One region of the Paenibacillus sp. LT-B23 genome, then DNA from elsewhere that is predicted to be linked to it. Evidence: riboswitches for the same ligand, from Rfam matches in the RefSeq annotation. Region 1 holds a riboswitch; each other region holds the start of a gene.
What was found. A riboswitch is a leader RNA that binds a small molecule or an ion and turns the genes downstream of it on or off. The one in region 1 is predicted to bind cyclic di-AMP.

Region 1 (5,331 bases):
GTCCAAAGGTATACGGCAGCGAAGCCGGCATCACCCACATCGCCAAAATTTCCAGCACATTCGTCCAGGGATTTGGATTTTCAAAAGGATGCGCCGAGTTGGCCCCATAGAAACCGCCCCCGTTCGTACCCAAATGCTTGATCGATTCCATCGAAGCAACGGGTCCCAAAGCAATCTGCTGCTGTGTTCCGCTTAGCGTCGTGATATCCGCCGCAGGCTGAAGTGTCTGCGGTACCTTCAGTCCAACCAGCACCAGTGTAAGTACAAAGGCCAACGGAAGAAAAATCCGTATAATCGCTTTGATAAAATCCTGAAAAAAGTTGCCCATCCCTTCACCGCGCCGCGTCAATCCTCTCATAAAAGCCGCAGCAACCGAAAAACCGGAAGCAGCCGAAGTGAACATCATCATTGTAACGAACGCCATCTGCGTCAAATACGTAAGTCCGCTTTCTCCGCTATAATGCTGGAGATTTGTATTAGTCATAAAGCTGATCACTGTATTAAAAGCAAGTGACGCTTCCATATTGCCATTTCCAGACGGATTAACGGGAAGCAGTCCCTGCAAGCGCAGCAGCACATAGCTGATCGCCACAAGCACGACATTCGTAGCAATGAAGCTCATAACGTACGTGGTCCAACGCATGCTCTCCAGCTTTTTCAATCCTATAACCTTATAAATCAGCTTCTCCGTTCCGTCAAACACCCGATCCGTCCGATTCGGTTCATTTGAGAATACATGATATATATAGGTGCCCACTGGTTTCACCAAGAGCAGCAATATCACAATCACAATTCCAATTTGCAGCAGCTCCATCATCTATTCCCTCCTTCAAAATGCTCCTGCGTTTGGAACAACAGACGAGTTCATAGCACCAGGCGAGTGCACACGTTTGCGAAAACCCGCTGCCTCTGGTGTCTCATCCACGATCTGCTGTCCCCCGCCCGTTTGATCCTGTTTAGCTGATTAGAACTTTTCAGGATTCAGGAGTGCGTAGATTAAATACACAAATACAATAGCAGTAAGCGCAAGCACAACCATCATCCTTTTCGCCCTCCTTTGGAGGTCTGCGCATCACACCAGCGTACAAACAGCAGTATCACTCCGTAACTCACAGCCATCACGAGCAGCATGTATATATCCATCATGTTCATACCCTCCCGTATCGGTCCTCAGATCGTCATTCTTACATCCTCGTAAAATCACCATACAATGAATTCGAAAATTTTAATTTATATTAGCCATACCGTAAGCGACTATCCGTTCAGCAGGAAACCCACCTCTCCATTCAAAGTGTAGATCACATGGTCTGCTCCCAAACCTCGATAAATCCCTTGAGGATTACAGCCTTGTGTAATGACATAGACCGAATCTGATGTCAGCGGCCGGCATATTTGCAGAAAACGGCACGTCAGATTCAAGCTGTTCTCAAACAAATACACGCAGCCAATTTCTTTTTTGGGAAAATTCCATTTCCCCGCTTGCATCGTATTGATGCGCACAATATGCTCCACACCCATTTTTTTGAGCTGTCGTTCCTCCTGAGCGCTATTCGTCAGAACCGCAAACGCCAGTTTTTTGTACATAAGCAATTTCACAAAATTTCTGCCCGATTCATTCGGTGCAGTGACAATGATTAGTCGACCTTCCATCAGTAGCTCCTCTCCCGGTATAAAAAGACAACAAAAAGAAGCCAAAGGAAAAAGGCTTTCCTCCGGCTTCTTACGTAACCATGATAAAATAAACCATGGCTGCACACGGCGGTTTGTTGCCTCTCCCTGTACGCTTACGAGGTTAGCTGTCGGATTCGGACGTGAGAGTCGCCCTATTTCTGGCACTTGGCCAGAAAATTCACCCCATGAGACACACGGCCCTTTAAAAGCCGAATAGATCTCCTTTGGTTCCCCCGCTTTTGCAACTGCAAAATTCAGCGCTATAGACAATTCGTTGCTGCTTCATTCACTTAATTTGAAATTACGTCTTGAATCATACACCCGCGCAAGGAACACTGTAAAGCTCACCTGCAGGGTTATAAATCGGTCTTTGGAGCAAAGAAGATTAATAATAGCGCTTACAATTTGAATATCCTTCTCCCAGCTCCTTCAAGCTCGGTTTTTCATCCCTTTTTGAAAATGACGGGCATGTCAATATTGGCGTATGGAGAGCATTTTTTGTCCCTTTTTTGTAAAAGAGAAAGAAAAACTGCTGTATGCACCTGATAAACGCCGATTGAGCCTGTTTTTACGATGAGAAGCACCGCAATTCGCCCCATTTGCAGTACCATTTGCCGTTTTGAACAAAATACAATTTTACAGTTTCAGACAGTGCAATACATCTATTATAGACTTGCAACCCTTCATTAAATTGCTTACAATTTAATTGTAAAATATTAAATCAGGAGGGATACCATGACCGTTTATGAATATGATGCACAAACCCTGCAAGGGAAAGAGATTCCGTTGTCCACATACGAAGGAAAAGTTCTGCTTATCGTGAATACAGCCAGCAAATGCGGGCTAACCCCTCAATACAAGGCGCTACAAGAGCTATATGACCAATACCATGAGCAGGGTCTTGAAATCCTGGGGTTTCCCAGCAACCAGTTTGCCAAGCAAGAGCCGGGCTCCAGCGAGGACATTTCGGAGTTTTGCCAGATTAACTATGGAGTTACGTTTCCGATGTTTGCCAAAACAGATGTCAATGGCGATCAGGCACACCCTTTATTCCGCTACCTCACCCGGACAGCTCCGGGCGTACTAGGCTTCAAAGCGATCAAATGGAATTTTACTAAATTTTTAATTACACGCGAAGGTAACGTATTTAAGCGCTACGCCCCACAGACAACTCCGGATAAACTGGCGGGGGATATCGAGAAGCTCTTGTAGCAAAGCTTACAAGCCACTTCATCACTGTTCACAAGCAGCCGAACCAGGCGGCTGCTTGTGTGGCTAGGAAAAAGGGATATAACAAAAAAGCATCCCTTCACGTCAAAAACGTGTCAGGATGCTTTTTTAACTGTGTCTTGCATGTAATGCGGTCGAGAGGACTCGAACCTCCACGGGCGTACGCCCACTACCCCCTCAAGATAGCGTGTCTGCCATTCCACCACGACCGCAAATTCTAATGTTTTGAGGCAACAGATTTATTATACTCCCTTGTATTCTATTTGTAAACATAAATACAATAATTGTTTTAAAAGTCATATAACCTAACATATAAATGCTATAAAAATATTTAATTTGACATACAAGCATCTTGAGTGTAAATATATATTACATAATATCATTGAAATTTTTCTTAATCTGATTTTTAAAGTCACCTAATATAACATAAAACTATACCCTAAGGAGGCGAACCGCTTTGCAAAAAGGCAATCGTTTGCTGAACTACGCATTGCTGTTGGACCCTTCCCTGCCTGTCGGTGGCTTCACTCGTTCCTACGGGCTAAAGGAGCTGTTTCGAAATGGTCGTTTAACCTGTCTGCAAGACCTGGAACACTATGCACGCACCGATCTGCATCCTCAATTCACATCCCTCGATGGCATGGCTATCAAAAGCCTTTATATCGCTGTTCAGCAAAATGATGGTTGGCGTATCGCTCTTATTGATAAAATGCTGCACGCCCAGCGTTCTTCCCTACAGCAGATGAAAGAGTCACGCCTATCCGGCCAACGCCTCCTCAAGCTCGCTAAGGCTTTGTACCCTTGGCTTGAATTCGACCAACTCGAAGCTATACTCATCCAATACAATGCGATTGGCACACTCGCAACCGTTCATACCTGGATTAACGTTTCTCTTGGAAATGATGTAGAGCAAACCATTCACGGCTACCTTGCCGCGGCAGTGTCCTTCTGTGTCGAAGATGCTTCCAAACTACTCCATCCTCCTTATGAGGAAAAAAATCCTGTTATTCAACGAATGACCAACGAGCTTCTAGACGCATGGAAACAATTCAACACCCCTGAGACTGAGCCAACCGCATTTCAGCGTCGCCTTCTGCAAAGACACTGGTCCAACTCCTACATTACGCAGCCACCCTATATGAGCAGCAACCACCAGCGCGGGTAAGATTCGACTAATTCCTTCGTCTGTCCCCATTATACGCCTCAAGCATCCCCCTGATGCCTGTTTTCCCCCTTCCAGCACAACGCCAAAAGCACTTCCACCACTTTTTTTCAGTGGCAGAGTGCTTTTTTTATCCAGATTACAACTGACATTTCTCACATTTACAGGCTCTGGATGGATTATTCAAACCATTTATCACTTAAATAAGTAATAAATTTATCTCAATTACGTATTTTAGATTGTAAAAACACGTATAAACGTGTATCATAGTTTTAGATGGTTAATTCTAACATGTTTACTGATGATTATTATAACACACCAATTATTCCGCAAGAATCCGTAAGGGGCGATTTCACTTGAACAACAAAATGCCTGTCACCTCCTTCGGGTGGGCCATCAAACAAAGGCTTGTCGAACTTCGGCTGGATCAGAAAACATTTTGTGAAACGCATAGCATCCCGCCTTCACGCTTGTCCAATCTGATTCACGGCACCCGCAAAGCACAAAGGTACAGAAAACAAGTTGCTGCAATCCTCAACATCGACGATAACGATTATAAGGAGGCATCACCACTCTGAAACCAACGATGTGTGCGTCCCCCAAGCATGCGGCACGCTATAACATCGGCAACCCAAATAAACTCGTCAATCGAACCCGTCGGTCCGTTTTACGGGTTTTCAACCTGAGTGATCTTTAGCGAGAAGATCATTCAGGCTGTGTTTTGTCATTCTCACCTTTTTGCTTACGATATTTCGCAAATTCCACATATTCTAATATGAAATTCTGTTCTTCTGTATCCAGATCCTCTGCCTGGCAATTCAATGGCCCCATCACTCCAAAAAAATAAGCAGCCTTCTGCTCCTGAAGTACGCCCTCACCCGGCTTGACGCCTTTCATTAACCAATCCAGCGACACATTAAAAAAGTCCGAAATCTGGATTAAATGCATCGTTCCCGGTGTTGTTTTGCCTCTTCTCCAGTCTCCAAGATTCCCCGAGCTGATTTTGAGCTTTTCACAAAACGCCTTCTTCGTCATTCCCCGATCCTTAATCAAGGCTTCAATCCGCTGATAAATCGTTTGGTCTCCCAAAATTATCCCCTCCGACACCCTAACTTTTCTTGAACTATTCCCAAAATTCCAACCTTCATTGCAACCATACTTATTCGGTAATCATCACTTTAATATTCTGCACCGGTTTATTCTGTCGTTGAATCTTCCTGCTTTTTCTCTTTACGGAAGCGAGTAAATTCAATATACTCAATTATAAA
Region 2 (5,331 bases), on a different contig from region 1:
CCTTGGACAGCTCCAAATAATCAAGCAAGTTAGGCGTAACCAGTTGGTGCGCAACCCGTATCCCCATATCCCGCTCGGGATAAATGACCCGGTCCACACCGAGCTTTTCCAACGCCCGTCCGTGCAGCACAGAAATCGCTTTGGCAACGACTTTGCTCACACCCAGTTCTTTTAGCAAAATGGCAGCCAGGATGCTAACCTGAATATCATTCCCAATCGCAACAATGCCGCAATCGAAATTGCGAATGCCTAGCGATCGTAACGAATCCTCGTCTGTAGCGTCCGCTACGACGGTATGCGTCAACAGCTCACTCATACTATCCACAATATCCTCATTCTGGTCAATGCCAAGCACCTCGCATCCCATATCCACCAATTGCAAAGCCAGGTTTGAGCCAAAGCGTCCCAAACCAATAACCACAAACTGCTGCGTTTTCATATCTACTCGAAAACTCCCTTATCTGAATCAATTTCACAAATGATTAAGCCAACAAAATGTATACTACATATAGACAAATCAAACCATTTTGATCTATATGTACTCTTTATTAAAGCTACTGAGGGTATTATGAAATTGATTCATCCTATAATCATTTTGCCTTCCGGATGACGATATAATTCCTTACCCTTTTTCGGAGTCAGTGCATAAGCCAGTGTGAGCGGACCCAATCTGCCGGCAAACATCGTCAGGGTAATGACCAGCTTGCCTATAACCGTTAAATCAGGTGTAAGCCCCATAGACAATCCCACCGTACCAAATGCAGACACCGTCTCGAACAATATCATCAGAAAATGATGATCCTCGGTTGCTGACAAAATCATCGTCACCCCAATGACAAACAGCAGTCCCAGCAATGTAATGGTCAAAGCCTTGTAAATTCGCCCCTGCGCAAGCCGGTATTTGAACAGCACAATATCCTCCCTGCCCCGCAGCATCGAAATCACGGCTCCAATGAGCAACGCAAACGTTGTCGTCTTAATCCCGCCTCCCGTAGAGCCAGGAGAAGCACCAATAAACATCAATATAATAATGAAAAACTGCGTGGCCTGTCGCAAGCCAGCGATATCTAACGTATTGGCACCTGCGGTGCGGGGCGTTACGGATTGGAATAAAGATCCCAGCAGCTTCCCCCCCCAATCCAGCGAGCCCAGTGTCTTCGGATTAGTAAACTCGAATACAAAGATGACAAGCGTGCCGACTACAATCAGGGCAGCCGTCATACTGAGTACCACCTTGGTATGCAAGGAAAGTCTCCCGCGCTTGCGGTATTCTACCAGGTCCGACATCACCACAAAGCCGATGCCACCCGAAATAATTAGAAACATAGCTGTAAAATTAACAATAGGATCATACACATAACCTGTCAGGCTGCGAAAGTGACCGAATAAATCAAAGCCTGCATTGTTAAACATCGAAATCGCATGCCAGATCCCAAAATAAATCGCCCTGCCCATGGGCATATCAAAGGACCAGCGAATGGCGAATATCGTGGCGCACACGCCCTCAATGATTAGCGAGTACAGCAACACTCTGCGGATCAATCCGACAATTCCCTCAACAGAAGTCTGATTCATCGCTTCCTGCAAAATCAGGCGCTCCCGCAAGGAAATGCGGCGCTTGAACACCAGCGCAATCAAGGTAGCCATCGCCATAAAGCCGAGACCACCAATCTGAATCAGCGCAGCGATAACCACCTGACCAAAGGTGGTAAAGAAGATACCCGTATCCTTAACAACAAGACCTGTAACACAGGTTGCGGAGGCGGCTGTAAACAAAGCATCTATAAATGCAAGCGGCTTTCCCGTTGTATTGGAAATCGGCAGCATTAACAACAAGCTGCCTATAAGAATGATAATGGCAAAGCCCACAACGAATATCTGCGGTGGAGAAAGCCGAAGCCATCTTGCATTGGGATTCATCTATTTATCACTGCTCCTACTTGGTGAATTATGAGCATGGAGACGCTCCGGGTGCAGATTGTTCTTCCGATTGCTGTTACCCCCGGATTTTTTTCTGATTTTATAAGCCCTTTTAATGGTTAAAATCCGGTTATAAAGGCAAACGCTTCGCTTCTTCAGAACAATTCTGCCCCTCCGCTACTGCCAGCTCATAAAATCACCAATCTCTTTTCAGTTTCTTTAGTCCGTTTCTTTTAGAGACAACAGCGATCGGAAGATCAAATGGATCGCGAAGCGGACTTAACTCAGCTACGTTTTAATAACACAAAAAAAGACACCGGAAATCCGAGTGCCTGACTTGGTTCCTGCTCACAGCCTACGAGGTTAGCTGACGGATTCGGGCTGCACAGTATGCCCTATTCACACTTCCGGTCCGGGACCGGCTGTAAAATTCACCCCAGTAACATGGTTCCCCCGTTTTCCTATGGAAATTCGGCTCAAATGTATATCGTTACCTATATATTTCATATGCATTGTCTCAACAGATTATAATCCTTCTATATACAGAGCACAAAACCGATTTCTTCGAAATAACGTTAAATTAGCGGTAATTTGAGAATAGTCCACCTTTAATCGCAGCTTATCTTATTTTATTGAAACTTTATAGTGCTTTCACTCCATTTTCATGAATATCCTAGGTCTGTTGGCGGGAACCTGTGCAGTATGATATCTTTAATGGATGTTCTTATTTACAGATTAAGGAGGAAACTCATGAATCCTATCGGGAAACCGGTCGTGCTCACGGCCAACTTCAAAAGATTAGGCTTGCTGGGCGGGATTGGCCTGATTTGCTTTTTTGTCTTTCAATTGCTTATTCCCTCGTTTAGTAATCCGAATCCGGAAGCACTGACGAATGCCAAGGTCATCAGCAAGCAGGAAGCAGTCATACACGCGCTGGACTTCGCCCGCTCCGAGCTGGGCTATACCGAATCGCAGCCGGAAAAGCCTGTCGTGACCTATCAGGCCGAAACGGACCTGTACGGTTATTTATCCAGAGAAAAGCTGCTTCAACAGTATGACCGTACATGGAAAAAAAGTTATCCTTACGAAACCTTCCGGGTCGATTTACCGGAACCTTCTTCCAAAAGCAAAGTGCAAGTTCATGTGGATTTGTCCACAGGCAAAGTCGTCAGCTTTAAACGAATTACCTCCAGCACCAGTTACACACAAGCTGATATTTCTACGGATGAGCAAGCACGTAGCAGGCTTGTACGTGCAGCCGAGGGAGACATGACGCTGGAAGCAAAGGAGCAGGCAGCGGCAACCTGGGTAAAACGCTTTGGCTTTAAACCATCGGACTTGAAGCTTGCGACATCCGAAGGCGAGGGCGGATTGAAGTACACCGTAAACGACAAAAAAATTGGCTCCTCTGTGCTTACGCTGGCGTTTACGTTTGAAGACGGAAATGTTCGCTCGTTTACACAGAGCTTTTCCGCCCCATCGTCCTATACGGATTATGTCAAAAAGCAAACGTACTGGGCTAACTGGATGACCTACGCAGGCTATGCCTTATTTAGCTTGGTATTAGGCATACTTGCCATCGTATACGCCTCACTCACACGACGCCACACTTCCTTTGTACGTGGCATTGTGCTGTCCATTGTATATTTTGCTGCCAGTATGGCAGGGACATTTAACATACTGCCTATACTGCAAGCAGAAGCAGGCGGTCGGGGAGCACTTATATTTCTTATGATTTTGCAAGTTGTGGTTTCCTTCGTAATGGCTGTAGCGATCTACTTCTCCTTGGTCGGCGGTGACGGGCTGATGAGCAGGGTTGGACTGAATGCCTGGCCACGCGCCAAAGAGCCGGGCTACGGGCTGTATGTGCTTCGCAGTATGTATGTGGGCTACTTGTGGGCCTTTATTTTACTCGGTGTACAATCCATTTTGTTCTTTGTGCTGGAGCGTACGTTTAATACGTTCTCCACAACAGATGCCACACAATCTCCTTACAATATGGCCTATCCATGGTTACTGCCGATTATGGCATGGATGGCAGGCATTGGAGAGGAAGCCGTATACCGTCTGTTTGGTATCCCGATGGTGAAAAAGATGGTGAGAAATACTTTTGTTGCCTGTCTGATTACCACGCTGATTTGGGCATTGGGACACACACTGTATCCAATCTATCCGGTCATTTCCAGACCTATCGAGCTGACCTTCCTTGGATTGCTGTTCAGTTTTGTGTTTCTGCGTTACGGCTTTATTGCCGCCATGTTCAGCCACGTTATTTTTGACAGCATTCTGATGGGTCTTAGCGTGATGAGTCTGGGAGACATGGTAAACCTGACCGCAGGTTTGTTCTGGATCGTATTGCCGGCTATTGTGGGCTACATCATTTACTGGTTTAGTCCAAAGAAGCCAAATCGAGTCATGTTTGAGCCCATAAAAAAAGAAGAGCCGTATTCTACGACTCCTCCTCCCGAAGGGCAGCTATAATCTGACGCGCAAGCTTATCACCAATAGAGAGAGGCCGGAAGTCTTCGACGCTGGCCTCTCTTATTTTTTTAAGCGAACCAAAATGCTTAAGCAGCAGCTTACGCCGCTTCTCGCCAATTCCCGGAATCGAGTCCAAACGAGAGGTTACCATGGATTTGCCCCGTTGCTCACGATGGAATGTAATGGCGAATCGGTGAACCTCATCCTGAATCCGTTGCAGCAGGTAAAATTCTTCACTGTTGCGGGCCAGTGTCACGCCCTCGGGAGAATCCCCCACCAGTAGTTGAGAGGTTCTGTGCTTGGCATCCTTCACCAGACCACACACAGGAATGAACAAACCCAGTTCATTCTCCAACACATCCACAGCAGCTTTAATCTGTCCGCGTCCACCATCGACGACGATCAAGTTCGGACGCTCCAGATTTTCCTTGAGCACACGTTCATATCGACGCCGAATGACCTCACGCATCGTTTCATAATCATCCGGCCCTTGCACCGAACGAATTTTATATTTACGGTATTCCTTCTTGGCAGGCTTGCCATCAATGAACACAATCATTGCCGAGACTGGATCGGAGCCCTGTATGTTGGAGTTATCAAACGCCTCCACCCGATGCAGGCTATCCAGCCCAATCGCACGCCCCAGATTGCTTGCAGCCTTGGATGTCCGTTCCTCGTCCCGTTCAATCAGCTTAAACTTCTCATCCAAAGCGACCCGTGCATTTTCCGTAGCCATACCCGTCATTTGCTTTTTCAGTCCACGCTGAGGCACCAGTACCTTTACATCCAGCCATTCAGCCAGTGCGAGTGCCGCCGTAGCTGGTTCCTCCAGCCCGCCGGACAGTTGGGCTTCTGTCTGGTCCTGATCCGTTGCTTCTCCATAAGAAGCACGCTCTTCGGCCACCAGCAGTGCATCCGCGGAACGCTCGA
Region 3 (5,331 bases), on a different contig from region 1:
AAGTGGCCGCGTAGACTTGGTTCTGTCAGGTATGACACCGACGGATGAACGCAAAAAGAGTATTGATTTTTCGGATGTGTACTACCACTCCAAGCAAGTGATTATGGTACGCCCGGAGGATAAGGACAAATATTCGACGATGGCTGCTTTGAAAGGCGAGAAGATCGGAGCACAAAAGGGGAGTATCCAAGAGGAAATTGCTCAGAAAGTGCCCAATGCCTCAGTAACTTCACTGGACAAAATATCCGATCTGGTGCTCCAGCTTCGGACCCAACGTGTGAATGCTGTAGTGATTGAAGACACTGTCGCTAAAGGATACACATTGGATGGCACTGTAACACTTGCCAAGGCGGTGCCTGAGGAAGCAGGAGCAGAAACGGCTGTAGGTATTCGTAAAGGAAATACTGAACTGCTGGCATCTGTAAATAAAACGCTGGCTCGTCTGAAAGCAGACGGGTCTATTGAAAAGTTTTCCACGGAAGCGAGTGCGCTCTCTGCGGATCGACAGGCTTCTTCCCATAACATTGTGGATATATTTTGGAAATATCGCAGTTTTTACGTTACGGGTATCGGCTACACATTGTTGCTGTCCGCCCTCGGGGTACTGTTCGGATTTATCATTGGTCTGATCATTTCTCTGTTGCGGATGAGCGGTGTACGTATCATTGAGTGGTTGGGTACAGCGTACGTGGAGGTGCTGCGTGGCACACCTATGCTGGTACAGCTTATGATCATCCATTACGGGGTTGCATTGACGCTGGGCGTCAATTTTACGCCACTTCAGTCCGGTATTATTACGTTATCTCTAAATAGCTCGGCATATCTGGCAGAAATTTTCCGTGCAGGTATTCAGGGAGTAGACCGTGGTCAGATGGAAGCAGCCCGTTCACTCGGTATGGGACGAGGCAAAGCTATGCGTCACGTCATTTTACCGCAAGCGTTCAAGTCCGTACTGCCTGCCATCGGTAATGAATTTATTACGATTATTAAAGAATCATCCATCATTTCTACCATCGGTATGGTGGATATTATGTATCAGGCCCAAGTCATTAAGAACATTACCTACGAAGGATTAAGTCCGTTCGTAATCGCGGCAGCTATTTATTTTGTAATGACATTCAGCTTGTCGAAGCTGTTGGGTTTATGGGAAAGGAAGTTGAGAGCCAGTGATCACCGTTAAACAACTGCGTAAATCGTTCGGCAGAAATGAAATTTTAAAAGGCATTAATGTAGATATTGCCAAAGGCGAGGTTGTTGTCGTCATTGGACCGAGTGGCTCGGGAAAAAGTACATTTTTGCGTTGTATGAATCTGCTGGAGCAGCCGACTGACGGGGAGATTCTGTTTGAGGGTGAGCCGATTACGGCACGCGGTCACAACATTAATGCAACTCGTGAGAAAATGGGCATGGTGTTCCAGCACTTCAATCTGTTCCCACACAAAACAGTACTGCAAAATCTGACACTTGCGCCGACCCAGGTTAGAGGCCAGTCAGCAAAGGAAGCAGAGAAAATTGCGTTGGAGCTGCTGCGTACCGTTGGACTTGAAGACAAAAAAGACACCTATCCAAACCAGTTGTCCGGTGGACAGAAACAGCGGATTGCAATTGCACGCGCCTTGGCGATGCAGCCGCATGTGATGCTCTTCGATGAGCCGACCTCCGCCTTGGACCCTGAAATGGTCGGAGAGGTGCTGGACGTGATGAAGAAGCTGGCTGAGGGTGGCATGACGATGGTCATCGTAACGCATGAGATGGGCTTTGCCCGCGAGGTAGGAGACCGCATTATTTTTATGGATAATGGTCAAATTGTGGAGCAAGGTACACCGGAGCAGGTTTTTGGTACACCAAGCCATGACCGTACCCGGGATTTTCTTGCCAAGGTTTTATAAGAAATGAGCTTTTAAAGGCTATGAAGCAAGCCCTCCACGGCAGAAGTTTGACGGGAGGGCTTTTTCTTTTTTTTGTCATCCTCGTTCAGACTTTTGTAACTCTTTTCGATTTCTTGATGACAAAATTGTAACGGATATAGTATGATGTTCGAGGTTCCCAACATTTTCATGCAGATAAGGTTACAAAATTGTGATATTATGCAGTGAGCCAAAACTTACCTGGGCAGCAGACAGCAACGAGAGGCGCTGAATGCGGGACCCAAAATCATGGGAAGTGCGGGGGACGTAACAACGGCAGTCACTTCTGATCCGTCTTCATACGAATGGATGGAAGGTGCCTAGGGGTGAATTGCATTAAGCATAGGGCTTCTCCTGAGTCCGAATCCGACAGCTAACTTCGCAGGCATATTAGAGGAGGTACATATCTTTTGAAACATCTGAAACGTATTGGAAAAACAATGAAATTTGCAGTGCTGGCCACAGCTATAGCAGGATTGGCACAGACAGCAGGGGTAGCCGACGCCGCTTCGCTTCATACCGCCAAGGAAGGTGATACCTTCTTTTTGCTTGCTCAGCGTTACGGGGTATCCGTAGAGGATCTGCAAAAGGAGAACCCGGATGTTGCTGCCAGCAATATATATGCAGGAGTACAAATTAAGGTTCCGGACGAGAACAAGGTAAATGTTGCTTCAGATTCGAAGCCTCAGCTTTTGTCCGAGAAAGAGCCGGCCGGTGACGGTCAACAGGTTGAAGCATGGGGCAAAACATTTAACTACAGCAAAGTAGTTGATGTGAAGGCCACAGCGTATTCCGCAGCAGCCAGTGAAAATGGAAAATGGGGAGCGGTAGACTATTTCGGAAATCCGCTTAAGCTCGGTACGATTGCCGTAGACCCAAGCGTAATTCCGTTGGGTACGAAAGTGTTGGTTACAGGCTATTCCCATCCAGGGCTGCCGGATCAATCTTTTGTAGCGGTAGCCCGCGATAAGGGCAGCGCCATTACGGGGAAACGGATTGATATTTTCATTCCGGGAAGTCCATCTTTTGTGAATGACTTTGGTTTCCAAAATGTGAAGCTGTACGTCATTGATAAATAGACTGTATAAGCCATGAATTTTGTTTACATAATATATATTATGTAAACAAATATCAAATAACTTAATCGCCGGTCCTGATTCATATGGGCTTTGTCGATTAAAAAAGGGCTGTCTTGACGAGCAGAATGCATCTGCTCGTAAGACAGCCCTTTACTGTTATTTCCGCTCCGAGGTGTGAAGTAGCCGTGGAACCGTGACAAATTTGTACCCCTTGGCTTTCAGCGCTTGAATAAGACCCGGCAGGGATTGAACAGTGCCTTTCAGGTTGGAGCTTTGACCACCGCCTGCGTGCATTAAAATGATGGAGCCTGGTCCGGTAGCCGGGATCACATTACGATGAATTTGTGTTTTACTCAGTCCCTTCCAATCGAGGGAGTCTACGTTCCAATTTACAATCATGTAGCCGTGACGACGCGCCCACTGGATCTGAGGCTCCGTTATTTCACCATAGGGCGGGCGAATCAGCTTGGGTCGAAAGCCCACGGTGGCCTCCAAAATATGTTCTGTTTTCTTAATCTGGTTGCGAAAGCGTTCCGGTGAAGCCTTCCTAAAATCCGGGTGGGTATAGGAATGGTTGCCTATGGCATGGCCTTCACGTATGATACGGCGAATCATGCCCGGGTGTTTTTCCGCACGGTGACCGACGATAAAGAAGGTGGCTTTGATACCATTCGCGTGCAAAATGTCCAGAACCTGCGGCGTATACCGGGAATCAGGCACGTCATCAAAAGTCAGGGCAATTTGCTGAGTATGTGGGCCGCACATTTTAAAAATATCCGCATGTTTTTTTCGAAGCATGGCTAATGTGGGAGTGGCTCGTTGTCTGCTCTTTTGTGCTGAAGAAACAACAACCGCTTCCTTGGGATGAGTCGTTCCGGTATCGGGAGGCGCATCCGCGTGAACGGGAAAACTCGAAAATGCTAGTAACAGTGCCATGATTGGCAATATTCCCCTGTACGGCATATGTATCCCCCTTTCCGTGCAGTGGTACCTTCTGTTGCTTTCATTTATTATGTACCTGACATGTTGAAATTATGCTGTTAAACAGGTTAGACTATTGAATGGTTGAGTGGAAATGCAGCACAATACGGATGTAAGTGCAGATCTCGAAGCTAAACGCACATATTCTATTAAACCTGACCGAAAACAACAGCATTTTCGCAAGTTTTAGCCTTTTAATGGATTCGGTATCCAGTGATAGCTGGTGTATAATGAGGTTGCAATTCATATTGTACAGAATTGGAATTAAAGGAAGGATGGATAAAAGTGACCGACTTGTTTACTCCTTATCAATTAAAGGGACTTTCTTTAAAAAACCGGATTGTAATGCCCCCCATGTGCCAATATAGTGTGGAGGCCAAAGATGGAAAGCCAAATGATTGGCATCATGTCCATTATGTTAGCCGGGCAGTAGGTGGTACCGGGCTGATTATTGTGGAAATGACGGCGGTCCACCCAGATGGACGTATTACTGATCATGATCTGGGCATTTGGAGTGACGAGCATATTCCTGCATACCGTAAAATAGTGGAGGAAGTCCACAAGTACGGTGCCAAAATCGGAATTCAATTAGGTCATGCCGGACGAAAGGCTGAAGATGCCGACTTGCCTGTTGCACCGTCCTCGATTGCTTTTAGCGAACGTTTCAAGGAGCCGCATGCTTTGACGACAGTCGAAGCCAGGGAGCTGGTTCAGGCTTATAAGGAAGGCGCGCGCCGCGCGGTGGAAGCCGGGTTTGATACGGTAGAAATTCATGGCGCTCACGGTTATCTGATCCATCAATTTCATTCACCTTTAACGAACACCAGAGAAGATGAGTATGGACAGGATCTATCGCTGTTCGGTGTTGAAGTGATTCAGGCTGTTAAAGAGGTACTTCCGTCTGATATGCCTGTGTTGATGCGGATATCCGCCAAAGAGTATGTCGAAAACGGATATAATGTGGAATACATAGCGGGCATAGGGGAACGATATCGTGATGCAGGTGTGGATATTTTTCACATCTCCTCTGGTGGCGAGGGGCCGATTGGTTCTAACGGCGGTCCATCTGCGCGAGCGGGATATCAGGTGGATTTGGCACATAAAATACGTGAAAAGCTGAATGTACCTGTAATCGCTGTCGGTCTGCTGGACGATTATGAGGATGCCCGGCGGGTGATTCAGCAAAAAGAAGCTGATCTGGTAGCGATAGGACGCGCCATGCTGCGCGATCCGTATTGGGCGTTGCATGCATCGCGGGATCTAAAAGTACAGGCGGATATCCCGGAGCCATACTTGCGTGGTTTTTAGAATGTACTTTAAATGTACTTTATCGGATAATATTTTTGAAACTCTATTTGCAAAGC
Region 4 (5,331 bases), on a different contig from region 1:
TCCAGCTTCAGCACATCTCCGTGGCGTACCTTCACATGCTCATAAGGGGCCAGTACCTCTTCGAGAATAGGTAAGAGCCGCTGGTCAATCTCGACAGCAGTAACTACCTTGGCTGATTGCGCCAGCTTCTCGGTCAAAGCGCCAATCCCTGGACCGATCTCAAGTGCACCCTTCGTATCGTCCAATCCCGCAGCATTCACGATCTTGTTCAGAATATTTTGATCAATCAGAAAATTTTGTCCCAAGCTCTTTTTGAACGAAAACCCGTGCCGCTGAATAATCTCCTTCGTGCGCCGCGGTGTTGCTATATCTTGAATCCCTGTCATACGGATATCACAATCCTTCACTTTCAATTTGTGCCAGCGCACCAGCAAATTCCTCACGGCTGATCTGGAACACAGCGAGCCGTTTATGTAGCTGCTTACCATTACAGTAACCAATCCCCAGCACATTACCCAAAGCCATACGCCGTGCAGCAGCATTTGGGTGGGTAATAAGTCCGGCGTCAATCAGATCCGCCCAATCGATTAGAGGATCAGCCCCTTCCACCGTCGTATGCACTCGTGCGAGAGCGTGTCTGATCGCTTCAGGCGAGGCATTCTCTACGCCAATATCCCCTTTGCGCGTCGCTTCCGCCTCCGGTATAAAGGCCTGCTTGCAACCGGGCACCTTGGAGGCGATAATTTTGCGGATGCGCTCCCCTGCATGATCGGGATCGGTCAAAATAATGACACCCCGCCGCTCCTGTGCCAATGCAATTTTGCGCAGCGTCATTTTATTGATGGCGGAGCCGCCCGTTTCTATCGTATCCGCCTCGACAGCACGGCGAATAGCCACCGTATCATCCCGACCCTCTACCACGATCACTTCCTTGATCATTTGCGTTTCCCTCCACTACTACACAGTAAGCTATATTCATCTTTCCCTGCTTTTGAAAACAAAATAAGAAGAGGATATCCTCTTCTTAGCATGGCATAACTATGACGTTAATAGTATCGCATTGACCCAAACATATACAACACGTTTTTAGTTCATTTCAGGCTTCACGGGTCCAATCACATATACGGTTTTTCCGTGCTTCCGACCAAACTGATTGGCTTGACTCAAACTCTCATAATACACATCGATTTTGTGGCCTTTAATCGCGCCACCGGTATCCTCCGCACGGCGGAAGCCCACCCCTTCAATATACACCCACCAGCCGATTGGAATCACACTTGGATCGACAGCAATGGTGCGCCCTTCCGTGACACGCGTGCCGGATGCGGTACGTGTACCGATACCTGACTCCTGTGAGGAATACGCCGTCATGGAGACGTTTTGTAATACTTTACTGTATTTGAAATTCACACCTGCTTTACGGACAGCATTGCCCGAACTAACCCGTGTTGCCTTAACGGCATCTTCGGGACCGACGGAAGCAGCCAGAACGACCGGTTTTTTCTTCGTTCCTACCGCAATCACCTTATCCACACGATTTTGCGCGACTTCCTTGTTTACCAGTTGCTTGGATACCAATTTTCCGTCATGGTATACCTTTTGAACATGCTGGACCACAACACCCGTTTTACCGCTTTGGATGACCCGATTATCGCCTTTATAGAGACTCGGATCGGCCGTTTTGATGACCTGATAAGGCACCTGTTGCTTCTGTTCGACCTGCTGTTTCTTCACACGGACGATTTTTATGTCCATGTTAGACGAAACAGAGGCATCCAGAGCAGGGTAAACTTTATCATTTGACGATAATTTATAGCCCGAGGTGCGAATGGCACCCTCTACTGTATTTTCTGTTGTGTACAACTTTTTCGTCTCATTGCCTGAGGATACTTTGACCTGATTGGCACGTTTGATAACTACGCGATCCCCATCCTGAACTGCTCCGTTCAGCGGCATCGAAACCGTATCATGCGGCTGAAGTGAAATCGAATGCTCTTTGAGCAAATCTTGGAGCTGGGATTCCCGGGTTTCTACCGCAGATGCCTTACCATCGATGACAAAAAAGACCTGTTTTTTAGATTGAGTGTACACCAGAATTGAAATCATAATCGTTAGTGCGATTAGAAAAATAGCAACCAAAGCAGCCTGGCGCACATTTTCTTGCTTCCAACGCAATACGTAAGACATGCTGGATGAGCGTGACTCATGGGTCTCCTGTTTTTGGAAAATGCCCATTTCCTCCGTCCTCCTTACATAGCCCGCCGTCTGGAGTAAGACATAGTTGAGATTGACGTGACTATAACAGATTTTCTACAAGACAAGCCCGTACTGCGACTGTCCTGCACCATGTACCCGTCTTCGCGGCATGCTGTCCTCCCCTGTTTAATCACAGTATGATGACAGATTTTCTTTTATTCACAACAAAAAAAGCCAGAGAAAGAGACTAGAGAGCTCTTTCGTGGCTTCCGACATGTGCGAATATGCGGAAAAATCATGCACGAGATGGCTTCTCTCTTGTTACGCTTACGGGGTTAGCTGTCGGGTTCGGACGTAGAGAGACGCCCTAGCTTGGGTCAACCGCTCATGGCGGTCGCCTTCACATTCACCCCGAAGACCCAGAAAGAAATCAAAATACGGCCCCTCCACCTGTTCAATCCCATCCGGGAAAGGAATCTAGGTCGAGCCGGCTGGCGGAAGAGACGTTCCCTTCTTGCCCATACACCGGACGTACAGTAAGCCATATCGGTTCCCCCGTTCCCTGTAAAAGGGACTCAGCGAGACTGGTTCATGAAATGAGCTGTTGGTGTTTACATTCAAACAACAATTCACTGAAAAGATGATATCCTGTTTCTATGCATGTTGTAAAGCAGGTTTCAAGTACATTTTCTAAAATATTCGGTTAAAATATTGTAATATTCTCGAGTTTCCTGCAACAAATTCATGATTAGCTTCGTCTATCTCATTATTTTGATTGATTTCTTCACTTTTTTACTTAATGTCAAATCGTTCCAAGGCATTTTGGGTCGTTATTGACACTAATTCCTCCACCGCTATTCCCTTGATTTGGGCAGCCGCCTCTGCGACCAGTCCCACATGTGCGGACTCATTTCGCTTCCCGCGGAACGGATGCGGTGTCAGGTAGGGCGCGTCCGTTTCAATGAGCAGACGGTCCAGCGGCACCTGTGCCAGTACCTCCTTTGGCTGCTTGGCATTTTTGAACGTTATCGGCCCGCCAAAGGAGAGGTGAAAGCCCATATCCAGCACCATTTTAGCCGTCTCCCAGCTCCCGGAAAAGGAGTGCATCACTCCGCCTACCTCACTCGCTTTTTCTTCACGCAAAATCTTAACAATATCTTCATGCGCATCCCGGTTATGGATGACAATAGGCATGTTCAGCTCACGAGCCAGTCCAATCTGGTTGCGTAGCACCCGATGCTGTACATCCTTCGGCGACGTATCCCAATAATAATCCAGGCCAATCTCTCCGATCGCCACGACTTTTTTATGACTGCATAACGATGCAATCCATTCCAGATCGCCTTCCTGCATCGTGATCGCATCCTGTGGATGCCATCCAATTGCCGCATAAATAAAATTATACGTTTCGGCCAATTTCATGGTAGACGGAATGGTCTCACGGTTAAATCCGATATTAATCATTCGGGTCACTCCCGATTCGACAGCGCGTGCTATAACTTCTTCGCGGTCTTCGTCAAATTGCGGCGCATCCAAATGAGTGTGAGTGTCGAATAAATTCAAGGTTTTTTGTCTCCTTTATTACTTTATTTGGCATATAATTGTCTATTGTTTGACAAAATAATTCCTTATTTCGGCAGGAAGCTTGTCCTTTACCCCATCCAATTTATTTTGGGGATAGTACATGTGATATTTTCCCCGGTGAATGCCGCTAATGGAGCGCACAATTTCCGACACTTCGGAAATTTCTCTCACTTCTCCTTTACGTCCCAGGAGTAAAATCTGGTTGTCCGTCGAGCCACCCTGCCGAAACACATCATAAGGAAGATCCGTCGGAAAATCAATTTCCAGATCATATTCCGGATGCAGACCAACCAGCTCTAGCGCTGTCCGAATGTTGTCAATGGTATCTGTATCCATATTTTCGATCTCTACATATTTATACAGCTTGCGATCCATAAAACGGGTACTCAAATCGCTTAAAATCTCGTCCTTTTCCCGTTTCCACTGACTGAACACTGTCTGAATCAAAGACTCGTCGAGCATCAAATATTGTTCCACCGTAAGCTCTCCCCGAAAGAGGTCTGGCAATGGATCCAGCAGAAAACTAAACTTATATCCGTTTCTAAATAGCTCCTTTGCCCGCTTGAAAATTTTACGTAATAAAATTTCCGAGCTGCGCGTCACAGGGTGAAAATAAATTTGCCAATACATCTGATAGCGCGACATCAGATAATCCTCTACCGCATGCATACCTGACTCCTTCACAACAATTCTTCCATTATGAGGACGCAGCAGTCGTAAAATACGATCCAAATCTATGGTGCCATAATTGACGCCTGTTGAGTGCGCATCCCGCAGCAAATAATCCATACGGTCCGCATCCAGTGGGCTTGTGACCAGGTTTACGACAATCGGCTTGTCGTACGTTTTGGCAATTACCGCAGCCACCTTCGCAGGAAGCTCCTCATCGACTTGCCGCAGCACAGCGTTAATCTCCGTATTCCCCAATACAATCCGGCATGTCCAATCCTCGTGATTCATATGAAAGGCTTCTTCTATAGAATGGGAAAACGGGCCATGCCCCACATCATGCAACAAAGCTGCACACAATGCGACTAAACTTTCTTCCTTCGGCCAATCGGAAAATTCATCGCGTTCAAATTGGGAAATAATACGCCGTGTAATTTCGTACACACCTAGCGAATGCGAAAAACGACTATGCTCCGCTCCATGAAACGTAAGATAAGATGTACCCAACTGCCGAATACGACGCAAGCGTTGGAACTCTGGAGTATTGATCAAACGCCATATCACTGTATCCTGAACATGGATATAGTTATGTACCGGGTCCTTAAAAACTTTTTCTTCACTGAGTGGCTGGTGCAAGATATCAACTCCTTTAATATTCTGAATAATGGATTAAGATACAATAAAATCCTAAACGATTCCCTTCATTCGACATAGCTTGTCGTAATATGTCGAATTATAGCTTTTCGGCATTTCCAAATCGACAAATGGCTTAAATCATCAATAAAATAAGGTAATACACACGCATCATGCTCTTTATTCTAAATACTTTTGCATAATTAATCTGTTAGCTCATTTTTAAGGTTGACTGTTTTGGGAATCGTTGGTATAGTAAATATCAGAAAAGAGAAAATTTTGTCGAATCATGACACTTATATTATTTTA

Region 2: another riboswitch for cyclic di-AMP. It lies ahead of ACWXW9_RS16605 (TrkH family potassium uptake protein); the one in region 1 lies ahead of ACWXW9_RS12050 (hypothetical protein).
Region 3: another riboswitch for cyclic di-AMP. It lies ahead of ACWXW9_RS01565 (3D domain-containing protein); the one in region 1 lies ahead of ACWXW9_RS12050 (hypothetical protein).
Region 4: another riboswitch for cyclic di-AMP. It lies ahead of ACWXW9_RS24675 (resuscitation-promoting factor); the one in region 1 lies ahead of ACWXW9_RS12050 (hypothetical protein).

Annotation. Positions count from the first base shown of each region.
Region 1 is NZ_JBSQBM010000008.1:138,334-143,664, forward strand. Features, by position in the region: gene kdpA (potassium-transporting ATPase subunit KdpA) at 1-814, opposite strand, end outside; gene kdpF (K(+)-transporting ATPase subunit F) at 965-1,042, opposite strand; gene ACWXW9_RS12050 (hypothetical protein) at 1,255-1,650, opposite strand; cyclic di-AMP (ydaO/yuaA leader) riboswitch at 1,766-1,941, opposite strand; gene ACWXW9_RS12055 (glutathione peroxidase) at 2,407-2,883, shown strand; tRNA gene ACWXW9_RS12060 (tRNA-Leu) at 3,031-3,113, opposite strand; gene ACWXW9_RS12065 (urease accessory protein UreF) at 3,377-4,066, shown strand; gene ACWXW9_RS12070 (XRE family transcriptional regulator) at 4,420-4,641, shown strand; gene ACWXW9_RS12075 (helix-turn-helix domain-containing protein) at 4,769-5,152, opposite strand; gene ACWXW9_RS12080 (helix-turn-helix domain-containing protein) at 5,260-5,331, opposite strand, start outside.
Region 2 is NZ_JBSQBM010000012.1:143,989-149,319, reverse strand. Features, by position in the region: gene ACWXW9_RS16610 (potassium channel family protein) at 1-439, opposite strand, end outside; gene ACWXW9_RS16605 (TrkH family potassium uptake protein) at 580-1,920, opposite strand; cyclic di-AMP (ydaO/yuaA leader) riboswitch at 2,258-2,407, opposite strand; gene ACWXW9_RS16600 (CPBP family intramembrane glutamic endopeptidase) at 2,671-4,401, shown strand; gene uvrC (excinuclease ABC subunit UvrC) at 4,370-5,331, opposite strand, start outside.
Region 3 is NZ_JBSQBM010000001.1:341,475-346,805, forward strand. Features, by position in the region: gene ACWXW9_RS01555 (ABC transporter substrate-binding protein/permease) at 1-1,180, shown strand, start outside; gene ACWXW9_RS01560 (amino acid ABC transporter ATP-binding protein) at 1,167-1,889, shown strand; cyclic di-AMP (ydaO/yuaA leader) riboswitch at 2,136-2,310, shown strand; gene ACWXW9_RS01565 (3D domain-containing protein) at 2,318-2,986, shown strand; gene ACWXW9_RS01570 (polysaccharide deacetylase family protein) at 3,143-3,949, opposite strand; gene ACWXW9_RS01575 (NADH:flavin oxidoreductase/NADH oxidase) at 4,253-5,275, shown strand.
Region 4 is NZ_JBSQBM010000025.1:80,966-86,296, forward strand. Features, by position in the region: gene rsmA (16S rRNA (adenine(1518)-N(6)/adenine(1519)-N(6))-dimethyltransferase RsmA) at 1-326, opposite strand, end outside; gene rnmV (ribonuclease M5) at 334-879, opposite strand; gene ACWXW9_RS24675 (resuscitation-promoting factor) at 1,027-2,175, opposite strand; cyclic di-AMP (ydaO/yuaA leader) riboswitch at 2,445-2,727, opposite strand; gene ACWXW9_RS24680 (TatD family hydrolase) at 2,929-3,699, opposite strand; gene ACWXW9_RS24685 (HD domain-containing protein) at 3,742-5,025, opposite strand.